Regions from separate parts of the Bradyrhizobium paxllaeri genome, predicted to be linked through region 1. Evidence: predicted binding sites of a transcription regulator. Region 1 holds the regulator's gene; each other region holds the start of a gene.
The links. The regulator PhoB, encoded in region 1, activates phosphate uptake and scavenging genes when phosphate is short. The targets are predictions, from matches to a motif close to TGTCATNNANCTGTCAT.
Positions count from the first base shown of each region.

Region 1 (3,929 bases):
CTCGGCACCAACCGCGTCACCGCCTTCATCGGCCCGTCCGGCTGCGGCAAGTCCACGTTGCTGCGCATCTTCAACCGGATGTACGATCTCTATCCCGGCCAGCGCGCTACCGGGCAGTTGCTGCTGGACCAGACCAACGTTCTCGACCCCAAGCTCGATCTCAATCTGTTGCGGGCCCGGGTCGGCATGGTGTTCCAGAAGCCGACACCGTTCCCGATGACGATCTATGAGAACATCGCCTTCGGCATCCGACTCTATGAGAAGATCTCCAAGTCGGAAATGGACGGCCGGGTGGAGAAGGCGCTGCGCGGTGGCGCGCTGTGGAACGAGGTCAAGGACAAGCTCAATGCCAGCGGCCTCTCGCTCTCCGGCGGCCAGCAGCAGCGGCTCTGCATCGCCCGCACGGTCGCTGTCAGGCCTGAGGTGATCCTGTTCGACGAACCTTGTTCGGCGCTCGATCCGATCTCGACCGCCAAGATCGAGGAACTGATCCAGGAACTGGCGGAGGACTACACGATCGCCATCGTTACCCATAATATGCAGCAGGCGGCCCGCGTCTCCGACAAGACCGCCTTCATGTATCTCGGCGAGCTGATCGAATTCGACGACACCAACAAGATTTTCACCTCGCCTAGCGATCGACGTACCCAGGACTACATCACCGGGCGGTTTGGTTAAGGAGATAACAGATGGCTTCCGAGCACACCGCCAAAGCGTTCGACAGCGATCTTCAGGAGCTGACCCGCCTCGTCGCCGAGATGGGCGGCATGGTCGAACGCATGATCACCGAATCCGTCGACGCGCTGGTCCGCCGGGACGTCTCACTCGGCAAGCGCGTCGTCGCGACCGATGTCGAGATCGACCGCCTGCAGCACCTGATCGAGGAGCGCGCGGTGCTGACCATCGCCCGCCGCCAGCCGATGGCGATCGACTTGCGCGAAATCGTCGGCGCCATGCGCGTCGCCACCGATCTGGAGCGGATCGGCGATCTCGCCAAGAACATGGGCAAGCGGGTCGCGGCGCTGGAGAACGATTTCCAGCCGCTGAAGCTGATGCGCGGCCTGGAGCACATGACCGATCTGGTGCAGTCGCAGGTCAAGTCGGTGCTGGACGCCTATGCGGCGCACGACCTGCCGGCGGCGATGGCGGTGTGGAAGGGCGACGAGGAAGTCGACGCCATCTGCACCTCGCTGTTCCGCGAACTGCTCACCTACATGATGGAAGACCCGCGCAACATCTCGTTCTGCATTCATTTGATGTTCTGCGCCAAGAATATCGAGCGGATCGGCGACCACGCCACCAACATCGCCGAAACCGTGTTCTACATGATCGAGGGCCAGCAGATGCTCGACAAGCGCCCGAAGGGCGACATGACGACGTTTGCCTCCACGGTTCCGAATAGCTGAGGATACCAAGAATGAGCGCACGCATCATGGTGGTCGAGGACGAGGAAGCGCTGACCACGCTGTTGCGCTACAACCTCGACGCCGAAGGCTATGAGGTCGAGACCGTCGGCCGCGGCGACGATGCCGATACGCGGCTGAAGGAGCGCGTGCCCGATCTCGTCGTGCTCGACTGGATGTTGCCGGGCCTCTCCGGCATCGAACTCTGCCGCCGCCTGCGCGCCCGCCCGGAAACCAAGCAACTGCCGATCATCATGCTGACCGCGCGTGGCGAGGAGAGCGAGCGCGTACGCGGGCTTGCGACCGGTGCCGACGATTACATCGTCAAGCCGTTCTCGGTGCCGGAACTTTTGGCGCGGGTGAAGGGCCTGTTGCGGCGGGCAAGCCCGGAGCGGCTCGCTACTGTGCTCACCTATGGCGACATCGAGCTCGACCGCGAGAAGCGCCGCGTCGCGCGCTCCGGCCGCCAGATCGACCTCGGCCCGACCGAGTATCGCCTGCTGGAATTTTTCCTCGAACATCCCGGCCGCGTCTTCAGCCGCGAGCAATTGCTCGACAGCGTCTGGGGCCGCGACATCTACATCGACGAGCGCACCGTCGACGTCCACATCGGCCGCCTGCGCAAGCTGCTCAATCCGGGTCGGGAACAGGATCCCATCCGCACCGTGCGCGGCGCGGGATACGCGCTGGATGATCGCTTCGCGAAGGTGGAGCCGTAAGGCTTCGCTGCCATCTCGGCGCATTCAGCCGTCGTCCCCGCGAACGCGGGGACCCATAACCACTAATCTCGATTGTTGAAATGCGCTGGAGCCCCAGCGAGGCATAACCACAAACACCTGTGGTTATGGGTCCCTGCGTTCGCAGGGACGACGACGTTGAGATAATCGCGCCCCTTACCGCGTCTGCTTCGGCGCCTGCCGCCGCCGATCGGCCGCCGGCTGATACGCCACGCGCGAGTGATGCGCGCAATAGGGCAGGCCGGTGAGCGCCTTGCCGCCGCAGAAGAAGAACTCCGGGCTCGAGGGATCGCCGACCGGCCAGTGGCAGGTCGCCTCGTTCAATTCGAGCAGCGAGAGCCGCTGGCTCATCGGCACCACATTGTCGAAGGCAATCGGATCGGCCTCGATCTCCACCTCGAAAGCGTGCGCCAGCGCGGTGTTGCCGCGCGAAACCGGGCGCGACACCCGCATCATCTGCTGAGCGGCGGGGCGTGCCTTGCGCTGCCGCGGAGCAGCCGAGGAGGGGCTCTTGGCGCGGCCGGACAGGCCGAGCCGGTGTACTTTGCCGATCACGGCGTTTCGCGTCACATTTCCGAGTTCCGCGGCAATCTGGCTCGCCGATAATCCGGCTTCCCAGAGCTTCTTCAGCTGCTCGACGCGATCGTCGGACCAGGTTAAAACCGTCATCGTAATCTTCCCTTCGCATCGCGCCGGCCAATCGAGGGCAGCGCTGGCGATGTCATTCGTCTCAAAAATCCCTGCGGTCAGAATCCCTTAGCCCTCGCCGGGCGCGGAAAGAGCGCCCGAACGTTTACGCCTGCACAAATGGACTCTTAGGGATCAGAACTGCCGCACGAGATGTCGTACCCGACAGCCCAAACGCTACAATATGGCGTGACTCGGGCGCAAGAGTCCGCGCCCCAACGTCCACATGTTCCGACATCTAGGCTTTTCACTGCGTGTTTTACACCACACCGCAATCCTACGGATTTCGGCATCTTGCACTGCAGGAAAGGCCGTTCCATGGCGTGTTGACAGCGCTCCCGGCCTACATAGAATACCTCTCACGTGCCGCCCTTAAGAGGCGGCACGTTTCGTTTTCGCCAGACCGGCTGCTGCCGCGTTCGCGCTACTGCCTGCGTGTCCCCGGCCGGTCAAACCTTCAGTGCAAACCTTTTGTGATTGCCATGACCAATAGCGCCACGTCGCATCTGCTCCCCGTCTTCGCCAGGGTCGATCTCGGCTTCGAAAGCGGCGAGGGCTGCTGGCTGACCGCAACCAATGGCGAGCGCTATCTCGATTTCACCTCGGGCGTCGCGGTGAATGCGCTGGGTCATTGCCATCCGCATCTGATCAAGGCGCTGCAGGAGCAGGCGACCAAGCTCTGGCACATGTCGAACCTGTTCAAGTCGCCCGATGGCGAGAAGCTCGCCGCGCGGCTGTGCGAGCAGAGCTTTGCTGACTTCGTGTTCTTCTGCAATTCCGGCGCGGAGGCGATGGAGGGCGTGATCAAGGTCGTCCGCCGCTATCAATTCTCCAAGGGCCATCCCGAGCGCTATCGCCTCATCACCTTCGAGGGTGCGTTCCACGGCCGCACGCTGGGCACGCTCGCGGCCACCGGCTCCGCCAAATACCTTGAAGGCTTTGGTCCGCCGATGGACGGTTTCGACCAGGTGCCGCACGGCGATCTGGAAGCCGTGAAGAAGGCGATCGGTCCGAACACCGCCGGCGTCCTGATCGAGCCGGTGCAGGGCGAGGGCGGCGTGCGCTCGGCGCCGCAATCCTTCTTCAAGGCCTTGCGCCAGCT
Region 1 is NZ_CP042968.1:7,741,070-7,744,998, reverse strand. Features, by position in the region: gene pstB (phosphate ABC transporter ATP-binding protein PstB) at 1-678, shown strand, start outside; gene phoU (phosphate signaling complex protein PhoU) at 690-1,406, shown strand; gene phoB (phosphate regulon transcriptional regulator PhoB) at 1,418-2,122, shown strand; gene LMTR21_RS37080 (GcrA family cell cycle regulator) at 2,297-2,809, opposite strand; gene LMTR21_RS37075 (aspartate aminotransferase family protein) at 3,310-3,929, shown strand, end outside.

Region 2 (3,929 bases), 390 kb from region 1:
GTCGTCAACGTGCTCGGCCGCGACATTCCGGCCCGGATCAGCAATTTCCGCAATGTCGACTGGCAAGGGCTCGGCATCAATTTCGTGCTGGTGTTCTCGCCCAACGCGTTCAAGGGCGCGCCGCACAGCCATGTCGCGACCTTGTCCGAGGTCCACCCGGACCCGGCGGGCGACGCGCGAATCATCAAGCAGGTGGCGGACGCGTTTCCGATGGTGACCAGCGTGCGGGTCCGCGAAGCGCTGGAAACCATCGGCACCGTCGTCACCAACCTCGTGCTCGCCATCCGCGGCGCCAGCGCGGTGACGCTGATCTCGGCCATCCTGGTGCTCGGCGGCGCGCTCGCCGCAGGCCATCGCCACCGGGTCTACGACGCGGTGATCCTGAAGACGCTGGGCGCAACCCGGGCGCGGCTGCTCGGCGCCTACGCACTGGAATACCTGATGATCGGCCTTGCCACCGCGGTATTCGGCGTCATCGCAGGCTCGATCGCCGCGTGGCTGATCGTGACCCGGCTGATGACGCTGAGTTTCGTCTGGCAGGCCGGCAGCGCGGCCGGCGTGGTTGTCGCGGCCCTGATCGTCACGGTGGGGCTTGGGCTCGCCGGGACGTTGCTGGCGCTGAACCAGAAGCCAGCCAGCGTGTTGCGGAATTTGTGACAATTTGTAGCGGCGGAAAGCCGGGTTAACGCAAGCTTTACGCGCAAATAGCAGGCAGAAGCGACATTCAGCCGCGCGTGGAAGCTTGCGTCGAATGTGTTAGTTTCCCACATACCAGCCAGGATCAGTGGCCGGGTTCATGACGTGAAGTTAACGTCGGCAGATCGGGACATCTGAGCTAAGAAATCTAACCGGTGCCGCAAACCCCTTGCGCTCCGCCGGCCAACCAACGGGAATTCGACCATGTCGGACCTAGACCGTAACTACGTATCTCCTTTCGGCCGGGCCGCCGGACGCGTTGACGCAGCGGCCGTCGATGCCGGTCTGCGCGCCTACATGCTGCGCATCTACAACTACATGAGCATCGGCCTGGCCATCACCGGCCTTGCGGCGCTCGGCGTCTACATGGCTGCAGTGACCACCGACCAGGCCGGCGCCGCCGCCCGGTTCGGCAATGCCTTCCTGACGCCGTTCGGCTACGCGATGTATGTCAGCCCGTTGAAGTGGCTGTTCATCCTCGCGCCGCTGGTCATGGTGTTCGCGATCTCGGCCGGCATCAACCGGCTGCGGCCGGCGACCGCTCAGCTGCTGTTCTGGGTGTTCTCGGCGCTGATGGGCATTTCGCTGTCTTCGATCTTCCTGGTGTATACGCACACCTCGATCGTGCGGGTGTTCTTCATCACCGCGGCGACCTTCGGCGCGCTGAGCCTCTACGGCTACACCACCAAGCGTGACATGAGCGGCATGGGGTCGTTCCTGTTCATGGGCCTGATCGGCGTCGTCATCGCGAGCCTGGTCAACCTGTTCCTGGCGAGTTCGATGCTGCAGTTCATCGTCTCGGTGGTCGGCGTGCTGGTGTTCGCGGGCCTCACCGCTTGGGATACCCAGCGGCTGAAGAACGACTACATCTACGGCTACGCCGCTGAAGGCGGCGAGATTGCGGAGAAGGCGGCGATCTCGGGTGCGCTGTCGCTCTATCTGAACTTCATCAACCTGTTCACGCTGCTGCTGCAGCTCCTCGGCCAGCGCGACTAGCCGCTGCCGACCAGGTTCACAAGTTGAAGCCCCGGCCTCGCGGCCGGGGCTTTTCTTTTGATCAGTGCTCGTCATGCCCGGGCCTCACCCGGGCCATGACGGAAAGAGCGTTGATCCACACTTGCCTGCTGGTATCTTATTGCCATGCCCGCTTCTGAATTGCCCGCTCCTGAAATCCGGCCCGCCACCGAGGCCGACCTCCCTGCCATCACAGAAATCTACGAACAAGCAGTGCGCTACGGCACCGCCACGTTCGAGCTGATTCCACCCGACCTCGCCGAAATGACCCGGCGGTTCAAAGTGCTGATGGATGACGGCTTTCCCTATTTTGCCGCCGCGGTCGAAGGCGAAGTGATCGGCTACGCCTATGCCGGCCCCTATCGGCCGCGGCCGGCCTATCGCTTCACGGTGGAGAACTCGGTCTACCTGAAGCCTTCGACGCACCGGCGCGGCATCGGCCTGCAATTGATGCAGCGGCTGATCCCGGAATGCGAGGCGCGCGGTTTCCGGCAGATGATCGCCGTGATCGGCGATTCCGCCAATGCCGGCTCGATCGGCCTTCACACCAAATGCGGTTTCCAGATGATCGGGACGCACGCCAATGTCGGCCTCAAATTCGGCCGCTGGCTCGACACGGTGATGATGCAGCTCGCGCTCGGTGAAGGCGGCACGACGGTGCCGAAGGATTGAGACGGCTTCGTAGCCGTAGGGTGGGCAAAGCCAACGGGTCGCGCGAATGCGCGCCCGATGACAGGCTCCGCGTGCCCACCATCAGCGCGGCATTTCGGGGAAAGATGGTGGGCACGGCGCAAGTGCGCCTTTGCCCCCCTACGGCAACTCCGTCAAACCACCGCCAGCTTGCGGTCGATCACCAGCAGCACGCGTTCGAGCTCGTGGCCGCGGCGCAGGATCAGCCCGGTCGCCGAGATCACGCTGTACATGCCCTGCTTGCGCGCGAGCCGCGGGTCCTTCTCGATACGGTAAAGCGGGACTTCGGAAGCGCGGCGGAACACCGAAAACACCGCGCGGTCTTTCATGAAGTCGATGGCATAGTCGCGCCATTCGCCGTCGGCGACCATGCGGCCATACAAATTGAGGATACGGTTGAGTTCGAGACGATTGAAAGTGACCCGATTCGGCGGGGGAACTGCAGTGGCGGGACGCGCCACTGCGCGGTTCGCGCTTGGATCGGTGTCCTCCGATATCGGGTTCATGGAGCGCCTCCTGTCATCCAGCCTACATGATCGCGCTAACCGCGGAATGCCGCAAGGGGGCTGGAAATGCGAGGAAAACCGCATGGAACCGCCGAAATGGCGAAATATCGATCCCCGGGGATTCACGGGATCGTTAGCGGAATCTTATTGCTGCCCTACTTCCGCCAACCGCCTGCCCCGCTGGATTGCGAAAAAACAATCCTGCGTTGGCCCGGTCCTTTCGGTTCCGGATTCCTCAGCCCCCAGCCCCCCGGGGCCGTCGGGATCGGGCCTGTTCGCAGAAGGGAGTTGATCCCGATACTGGGCCAACGAAAGTTGGTCCTTTTTCGTTTGTAGTGACCGCTTCGACAAAAGTCAGCCGTCATTGCGCGCGTGCAACGCGAGCCCTGATCTGCATCGACATATCAGAGAATCAAATAGCCGCGATCAGGCGGATGGATTCCGCCCGACATGCGAGCGCACATCGCTAGCCCTGCACCTGACGTAGCGCGTTTCGGACCGACAGTAGAATCAGCTTGTCAGCGTAGCGCGGTGTAGGCGGCGCCGAGCATCGCGCCCGGCTTGTCGCGACTGCCGTCCTGGACATAGACGACCGCACCATCGACGCCGTCGCGGGAAATATTTTCCAGCGGCACAGTCCAGCTTCCCGAACTGCCGTTCCAGTCGCCGACCTTCACCAGATTACGGACCACGTTGTAATAGGTGATCTGCTGACCGCGGTTTTCGCCGCGCCCGATCGAAATCGGCACCGCCTTCGAGACCGAGCAGATCCAGATTTCGCCACGGCCCGGCGTCGACACCTTGCTCGCATCGACCGAGACGTTGAGCAGCTTGCCCGACAACGTCATCGTCACCGGCAGTGACATCACGCCTTCGGTCTTGCTGGTCGTCTTGATGGCGCCATCGATGGCGGCGCGATCGCTGCCGATCACCTGCGCGGAGCCGTTGACGATCATCTGCGGCGTGTAGAGATTCCTATCGCCGCGGACATGCGAATAGGCTTTCTGACGCGCGCTGAAACGC
Region 2 is NZ_CP042968.1:8,135,380-8,139,308, forward strand. Features, by position in the region: gene LMTR21_RS38805 (ABC transporter permease) at 1-657, shown strand, start outside; gene LMTR21_RS38810 (Bax inhibitor-1/YccA family protein) at 901-1,692, shown strand; gene LMTR21_RS38815 (GNAT family N-acetyltransferase) at 1,852-2,382, shown strand; gene LMTR21_RS38820 (DUF2794 domain-containing protein) at 2,535-2,906, opposite strand; gene LMTR21_RS38825 (DUF1223 domain-containing protein) at 3,425-3,929, opposite strand, start outside.
Region 2: a site for PhoB is predicted at 2,918-2,934, ahead of LMTR21_RS38820 (DUF2794 domain-containing protein). Genes of this name have one in related genera too.

Region 3 (3,929 bases), 3.9 Mb from region 1:
CGCGGATTATGCGTTCGGTCACGCGCTGGAGCGCGATACCACGGCGGTCGTCGTGAAGTCGGGCGGCAAGGTCATCGGCGGCGTCAAGCATCCGCTGAATTCGTCGGACTTCTCGTCCTTCCTGCTGCAGGCGCAGGCGTCCAAGGCCAAGATCATCGGCATGGCCAATGCCGGCGGCGATACCACGAACACGATCAAGCAGGCAGCGGAATTCGGCATCGTTGCCGGTGGCCAGAAGCTTGCCGGTCTGCTGCTGTTCATCACCGACGTGCATTCGCTTGGTCTCAAGGTGGCGCAGGGCCTGAACTTCACGGAAACCTTCTACTGGGATCTGAACGACGGCACCCGCGCGTTTTCGAAGCGCTTCTCGGAGCGCATGAAGAACAAGGCGATGCCTTCAATGGTGCAGGCCGGCGTCTATTCGGGCCTGATCCACTATTTCAAGACGCTCGATGCGATGGGCGGCAATCCGCATGACGGCACGAAGGTCGTTGCCAAGATGAAGGAATTGCCGACGGATGACGCGCTGTTCGGCAAGGGCACGATCCGCGCTGACGGCCGCAAGATTCACCCGGCCTATCTGTTCGAGGTCAAGAAGCCTGCGGAATCCAAGGGGCCGTGGGACTATTACAAGCTGATCGGCACCACCCCGGGCGAACAGGCCTTCCGGCCGCTTTCGGAAAGCGCCTGTCCGCTGGTGAAGAAGTAACAACAACGGCCCGTCGGCATCGCGGCGGCGGGCCACTTTTCGCTTAACAACGAGATCGAGTGCCAAACCGATGCAAGCTCTCTACGCCCAGCTCCTGGTGGGACTGATCAACGGATCGTTCTACGCGCTGCTCAGTCTCGGGCTGGCCGTGATCTTCGGCATGCTCAACATCATCAACTTCGCCCACGGCGCGCTCTACATGATGGGCGCGTTCACGGCGTATTTTCTGCTGCATCTCACGGGAATGGGATACTGGTGGGCGCTGATCATCGCGCCGATCGCCGTCGGCATTTTCGGCATGATCCTGGAACGGACCATGCTGCAATGGCTGACCGGGCTCGATCATCTCTACGGCCTGTTGCTGACCTTCGGCATCGCGCTGATCGTGCAGGGCGTGTTCCAGAACTATTTCGGCTCGTCGGGTCTGCCTTACGCCATCCCGGACTATCCGCAGATCGGCGATTGCTCGCCGAACGCCCCGCAGGACGCAATCTGCAGGCGCGGCCTGCAGGGTGGCATCAATCTCGGCTTCATGTTCCTGCCGGTCTACCGCGGCTGGGTGGTGATCTTCTCGCTGGTGGTCTGCTTGGCGACCTGGTTCCTGATCGAGAAGACGCGGCTCGGCGCTTACCTGCGCGCCGCGACCGAAAATCCGACCCTGGTCCGCGCCTTCGGCATCAATGTGCCGCGCATGATCACGCTGACCTACGGCCTCGGCGTCGGGCTTGCCGCGCTCGCCGGCGTGCTGTCGGCGCCGATCAATCAGGTCCGCCCGCTGATGGGCGCGGACCTGATCATCGTCGTGTTCGCGGTGGTGGTGATCGGCGGCATGGGATCGATCATGGGATCGATCATCACCGGCTTCGCGCTCGGCGTGATCGAGGGGCTTACGAAGTATTTTTATCCCGAGGCTTCCAACACCGTGGTGTTCGTCCTGATGGTGCTGGTGTTGCTGGTGAAGCCAACGGGACTGACGGGACGGGCGGCCTGACATGAGCGCATTGACTGACGACACACTGCCGGTAACCCCGCGCGCGATACGCGACGAGATGATCGTGTTCGCCTTGATGGCGGTGCTGCTGGGACTCGTACCCCTGACGGGCATCTATCCGTTCTTCGTGATGCAAGCGCTGTGTTTTGCGCTGCTTGCCTGCGCCTTCAACCTCTTGATCGGCTATGGCGGCCTGTTGTCGTTCGGCCACGCCATGTTCCTGGGCACTGCAGGCTACTGCTCGGCGCATGCGCTCAAGGTCTGGGGTGTAACGCCGGAGGTCGGAATTCTGGTCGGCGTCGCCGGCGCTGCGGCGCTCTCCGTCGTCACCGGCTTCATCTCGATTCGCCGGCAGGGCATCTATTTTTCGATGATCACGCTGGCGCTCTCGCAGCTCCTGTATTTCATCTATCTGCAGGCGCCGTTCACCCATGGTGAGGACGGCATCCAGGGCATTCCGCAAGGCTATCTGTTCGGAGTATTCAATCTTTCGCAGCCGACGGTGCTTTATTACGTCGTATTGGCGGGCTTCCTTGCCGGCTTCCTGCTGATCTTCCGCACCATCAACTCGCCGTTCGGCGAGGTCTTGAAGGCGATCCGCGAGAACGAGCAGCGGGCGATTTCGCTGGGCTATAAGACCGACCAGTACAAGCTGCTCGCCTTCATTCTGTCCGGTACGCTTGCGGGCTTTGCCGGCTCGCTGAAGGTGTTCGTGGCGCAGAACGCCTCGCTCACCGACGTGCACTGGACGATGTCGGGTGAAATCGTGCTGATGACGCTGGTCGGCGGCCTCGGAACCATCTTCGGCCCGGTCGTCGGCGCCTTCGTGATCATCGCCATGCAGCAATATCTGGCCGGGTTCGGCCAGTGGGTGACGGTGATCCAGGGGGTCATCTTCGTGGCCTGCGTGCTGACGTTCCGCCGGGGTATCATCGGCGAAATCGCTCATTTTTTCCGCCGATCCCTGTAAAACGGCCGGTTTTGGCGCCGTTTTCGGCTTCACAAAGCGGTGGATGACCCGGTTCCCGGGTCCCGCCGTGGCGCGTTTTCCCTGCGAATGGTCTATGACAGCTTCGTGACGGGCCGCTCCCCGCGGCCGTTCTGAACGACGGACAATACCCATGCTGCGCTGGTTTCGTGCCTTTTTGCCCAAGGAGGAGCGGTTTTTTGACCTGTTTGCCCGACATGCCCAGACGGTAGTGCAGGGCGCGCTGGCGTTGCAGGACATGCTGCGCGGCGGCGAGGAGACGCCGGTATTCTGCCAGCGCGTCAACCAGTTCGAAAACGATGCCGACGGCATCACCCGCGAGGTACTGACCGCGGTTCGGCGCACCTTCATTACCCCGTTCGACCGCGGCGACATCAAGAACCTGATCACCGCAATGGACGACGCCATCGACCAGATGCAGCAGACCGCGAAGGCGGTGGTGCTGTTCGAAGTCCGGACGTTCGAACCCCCGATGCGCGAAATAGCTACGCTGCTGGTCGAATGCGCCAACCTCGTCAGCCGCGCGCTTCCCCTGATGCAGTCGATCGGCAACAACGTCGCGATGCTGACCTCCATCACCGAGGAAATCGGAAAGCTGGAGGGCCGTATCGACGATCTCCACGACATCGGGTTGAAGGAGCTGTTTCTCAAGCACCGCGACGGCAATTCGATGGACTTCGTGGTCGGTGCCGAGATCTACAAGCACCTCGAAAAAGTGTCCGACCGCTTCGATGACGTCGCCAACGAGATCAATTCGATCGTGATCGAACAGGTATAGGGCAGGGCCAATTCAGTGGACGCCACCCTTGGTCTTCCAATTCTGATCTTCCTGATCGCGGTCGCGCTGCTGTTCGATTTCCTCAATGGATTGCACGACGCCGCCAATTCGATCGCAACAATTGTATCGACCCGCGTGCTGCGCCCGCAATATGCGGTGATGTGGGCCGCTTTTTTCAATTTCATCGCTTTCCTGGTGTTCGGATTGCACGTTGCCAATACCATCGGCACCGGCATCATCGACGCCAGCGTCGTGGATGCCACCGTCATCTTCGCGGCGCTGGTCGGCGCCATCGTCTGGAACCTGATCACCTGGGCGCTCGGTATTCCGTCGTCGAGTTCGCACGCGCTGATCGGCGGACTGGTCGGCGCCGGCGTCGCCAAGGCAGGCATTTCCGCGGCAGTCTGGAGCGGCCTGTCCAAGGCGCTGCTGGCGATCGTGCTGTCGCCGTTGGTCGGGTTCC
Region 3 is NZ_CP042968.1:3,818,348-3,822,276, forward strand. Features, by position in the region: gene LMTR21_RS18170 (ABC transporter substrate-binding protein) at 1-709, shown strand, start outside; gene LMTR21_RS18175 (branched-chain amino acid ABC transporter permease) at 780-1,700, shown strand; gene LMTR21_RS18180 (branched-chain amino acid ABC transporter permease) at 1,702-2,670, shown strand; gene LMTR21_RS18185 (DUF47 domain-containing protein) at 2,822-3,466, shown strand; gene LMTR21_RS18190 (inorganic phosphate transporter) at 3,482-3,929, shown strand, end outside.
Region 3: a site for PhoB is predicted at 2,765-2,781, ahead of LMTR21_RS18185 (DUF47 domain-containing protein). Genes of this name have one in related genera too.

Region 4 (3,929 bases), 3.3 Mb from region 1:
CGTTCGCAAGTTCTATTACACCGATGTCAGTGCCATCCTTTTGCTCATTATCGTCACCGTCATGTTGATCGACCTTATCACGGAGCGCGTGCGCCACGGCCTCCTCGGGCTGGAGGGTTCCGCTGCATGAATTCTTTCAGTTTTGAAAACCGGGCTGGCATCGTCGAACGTCACCCGGACGTTTTCCGGCCGGATTGGTGGCATCGGGGAAAAATCGCAATAGGCGTCGGCGGGGCGGTTGCGCTTTTTCTGTTCGGGATCGTTCAGCTCGACATTCCCTTTCACCGGCTCTCCGAGGGAATGGTCAAGCTGGGTGAATTCGTTCGGCTCATGTTGCCGCCTAATCCTGGTTCCTGGGCGGAAGTATTGAAATATCTGCATGCTCTCGGAGAGACGGTTTCGATCGCGTTTCTCGGCACGCTGGGCGGGGCACTGCTCGCGTTGCCGGTATCCCTGCTGGCGGCGCGCAATGTGGTTGCAAACTGGATCGTCCACCTTTTGACACGCCGCAGCCTCGATACCATTCGTGGCGTCGATACCTTGATCTGGGCCCTCATCTGGGTTGGCGTCGTGGGGTTGGGCCCGTTCGCAGTTATCTTGGCAGTCATCTGCAGCGATTTTGGGACTTTTGGGAAGTTATTCTCGGAAGCGATCGAGGCGGCCGACAAGAACCCCGCTGAGGGGGTTCGATCATTGGGCGGCAACCATCTCCATAGCGTCCGGTTCGGATTGCTGCCGCAGGTCTTTCCGATCTTGTTAAGTCAGGTGCTCTACTACTTCGAGTCGAATACGCGGTCGGCGACGATTATCGGAATCGTCGGGGCAGGCGGAATTGGACTTCAACTTGCCGAGCAAATCCGGGTGCTGGAATGGCAAAAGGTATCGTTTCTGATTTTGCTTATCCTGATAACGGTATCGGCAATCGACTGGATGTCCGGCAAGCTCCGTTTCGCGATCATCGGCAAGCGAGCAATCTCATGATGTCTCGCTGCTAGACTAGCCACTCTCGATCACGAACTCGACGCGCTCGGCCGCGAAGCGCGAGCGCTTGGTCGTGACCGGCTGGCCTGCGGTATCGACGTCGGTGCTGTCCACCACGAGCACGGGACGGCCGAGCGCGAGATCCAGCCGCGCCGCGTCGGTTGCGTCGACGATACTAGCGGTGATCCGGGTGGACGAGCGGCGAAAGTCCCGGATGCCGTAATGCGCAACCAGCTTGGTCATCGAACGGACATTGGCGAACACCTTCCCGGCATCGGGGAAGCGCTCGGCCGAAAGCCAGGTGGTGCTGACGCAGATCGGTACGCGGTCGGCGAGCCGCACCGATTCGATTCGGACCAGCGGCGCACCGGTCTTTAGTCCGAGCTCTCGCGCCAGCTCGCGCGTGGCTTCTTCCTCTGACACGTCGATAAACTGGCCGCGCGGCTCTCGGCCGCCGGCGCCGACGATTTCGGAAAAGCGCGTTCGGGAGCGCAGGGGATAGGCGATGCGTCCCGTCTCGACATAGGTACCGCTGCCGCGCTCGGCGCGCACCAGGCCGCGTTCGGCCAGCGTCGCGAGCGCGCGGCGTACGGTGTGGCGGTTGACGCGATAGGTTTCGGCGATCTCCATCTCGCCCGGCAGCTTTTCGCCCGCGGCAAAGCGGCCATCGGCAATGCCGCGCTCGATGCCGTCGGCGACCTGCCGCCACAGCGCGACGCCAGAGGGCGTGTCCTGGATGCTCATGGAACGAAACCGGGCATCGGAGAAAAATTACCTCATAGTCACGAAACTGTCATGGCGCTTCGTTATCAAGTTGTCTAGTATCATAGACAACTTGATTCAGGCAAGGTCGATATGATGGCGGGCGACGAAAGTCTGGCAGACGAAGACAGTGGACAGGCGCAACGCAAGGCTGCAATGGCGGTGCTGGCGCACTCCGATGTCGTCGACATTGCCTGTCATCTCGAGGCGATTGCGTTGCCGGCGCATGAAGACCTGCGCGTATCAGAGAACGGCCTGGTCATGGTGCGCGGCCGGATCGGTGGCGATGGTGCGCCCTTTAATCTCGGGGAGGCCACGGTTTCTCGCGCGGCAGTGCGGCTTTCGACCGGAGAAGTCGGTTTTGGCTACACGCTCGGCCGCGATCGTCACAAGGCGAAGCTGATCGCGCTGTGTGATGCCATGGTGCAGTCGGACGAGTTCGCGGTCGCGGTTGAAGCCGAGGTGATTGCGCCGCTGCGCGAGGCAGTGATCGAAAAACGCAACCGCAAGGCCGCGGAAGCGGCGGCCACGCGGGTCGATTTCTACACGCTGGTGCGGGGTGAGGGCTGACATGACGACCGTTGCCGAATTGCCCGCAGGATTTGCCGACAAGGTGTTGTCGGCGCAATCGACCTTCCGCTCCGTGATGGACGCCATGGCGCGTCCCGGCAGCATTCAGCGCATTGCGTCGGTGGCCGGTACGCCTGATGCGATGATGCGCGGCACGGCCGCCATAGCGCTGACGCTGTTTGATCACGATACGCCTGTGTGGCTCGATAGCTGGATGTCGGCGACGGCTGATGTCGCCAGATGGCTCAAGTTTCATACGAGCGCGCCGATCGTTGCGGATTCATCGATCGCCGGTTTCGCATTGGTGGGCGACCCCGTAAACCTGCCGCCGCTCGATCGCTTTGCGTTCGGTAGCAATGAATATCCGGATCGTTCGACGACGCTGATCCTTCAGGTCGAAAGCCTGACCGATGGCCCTGTGGTGGAGTTGCGCGGCCCCGGCATCGATGGAGCGGCGACGCTGCGCGCTTCAATCGAGCCGCAGGATCTGTTCGAGCGGCTGGCCGTGAACGCCACGCTGTTTCCGCGCGGCATCGATGTCGTGCTGGTCCATGACGATGCCATTGTTGCGATACCGCGCACGACGCGGCTGGTGAGGGGAGGCTGACGATGTATGTTGCCGTCAAGGGAGGCGAGCGCGCCATCGAGAACGCCCATCGCCTGCTGGCGCATGAGCGGCGCGGCGATCGCGATGTTCCCGAACTGTCGCTGGCCCAGATCTCCGAGCAGCTTTCGCTCGGCGTCGACCGCGTCATGACGGAAGGGTCGCTGTACGACCGCGAACTGGCGGCGCTGGCCATCAAGCAGGCGCGGGGCGACCTGATCGAGGCGATCTTCCTGGTGCGCGCGTTCCGCGCCACGCTGCCGCGGTTCGGTGCGACGGAGCCGGTCGATACCGGCGCGATGCAAGTGCGTCGCCGGATTTCCTCGACGTTCAAGGATATTCCGGGCGGGCAGATTCTCGGGCCCACTTTCGATTACACCCACCGTTTGCTGGATCCGCAGCTTGCGGACGGTTTTTCGCCCGAAGCGCCCGCCGCCGGCGAAGCGTCCGCCGCGGCGACCACGCGCGTCACCGACATTCTCGGCCGCGACGGGCTGATTGAGCCGTCACCGGCTGCCGACGCTGATGCTCCGGTCGGAGACTTGACGCGCGAACCGCTGAATTTCCCGGCCGATCGTGATCTGCGCCTGCAAAATCTGGCGCGTGCCGACGAGGGTTTTCTGCTGGCGCTCGGCTATTCCTCGCAGCGCGGCTATGGTCGCAACCATCCGTTTGCCGGCGAGATTCGCTTCGGCGAGGTGGAGGTCGAGTTCATGGCCGAGGATGCCGGCTTTGCTATTCCGCTCGGTTCGATCGCCCTGACCGAATGCCAGATGGTCAACCAGTTCAAGGGATCGGCGACGGAAGCGCCGTGTTTTACGCGCGGCTATGGCCTGGCCTTCGGACAGAGCGAGCGCAAGACCATGTCGATGGCGCTGGTCGATCGCAGCCTGCGCGCCCGCGAGCTTGGCGAGGAAGTGATCGCGCCGGGCCAGGACGAGGAATTCGTGATGTCGCACTCGGACAATGTGCAGGCGACCGGCTTCGTCGAGCATCTCAAGCTGCCGCATTA
Region 4 is NZ_CP042968.1:2,704,677-2,708,605, forward strand. Features, by position in the region: gene phnE (phosphonate ABC transporter, permease protein PhnE) at 1-130, shown strand, start outside; gene phnE (phosphonate ABC transporter, permease protein PhnE) at 127-981, shown strand; gene phnF (phosphonate metabolism transcriptional regulator PhnF) at 997-1,725, opposite strand; gene phnG (phosphonate C-P lyase system protein PhnG) at 1,840-2,313, shown strand; gene phnH (phosphonate C-P lyase system protein PhnH) at 2,315-2,920, shown strand; gene LMTR21_RS12685 (carbon-phosphorus lyase complex subunit) at 2,923-3,929, shown strand, end outside.
Region 4: a site for PhoB is predicted at 1,762-1,778, ahead of phnF (phosphonate metabolism transcriptional regulator PhnF). Genes of this name have one in related genera too.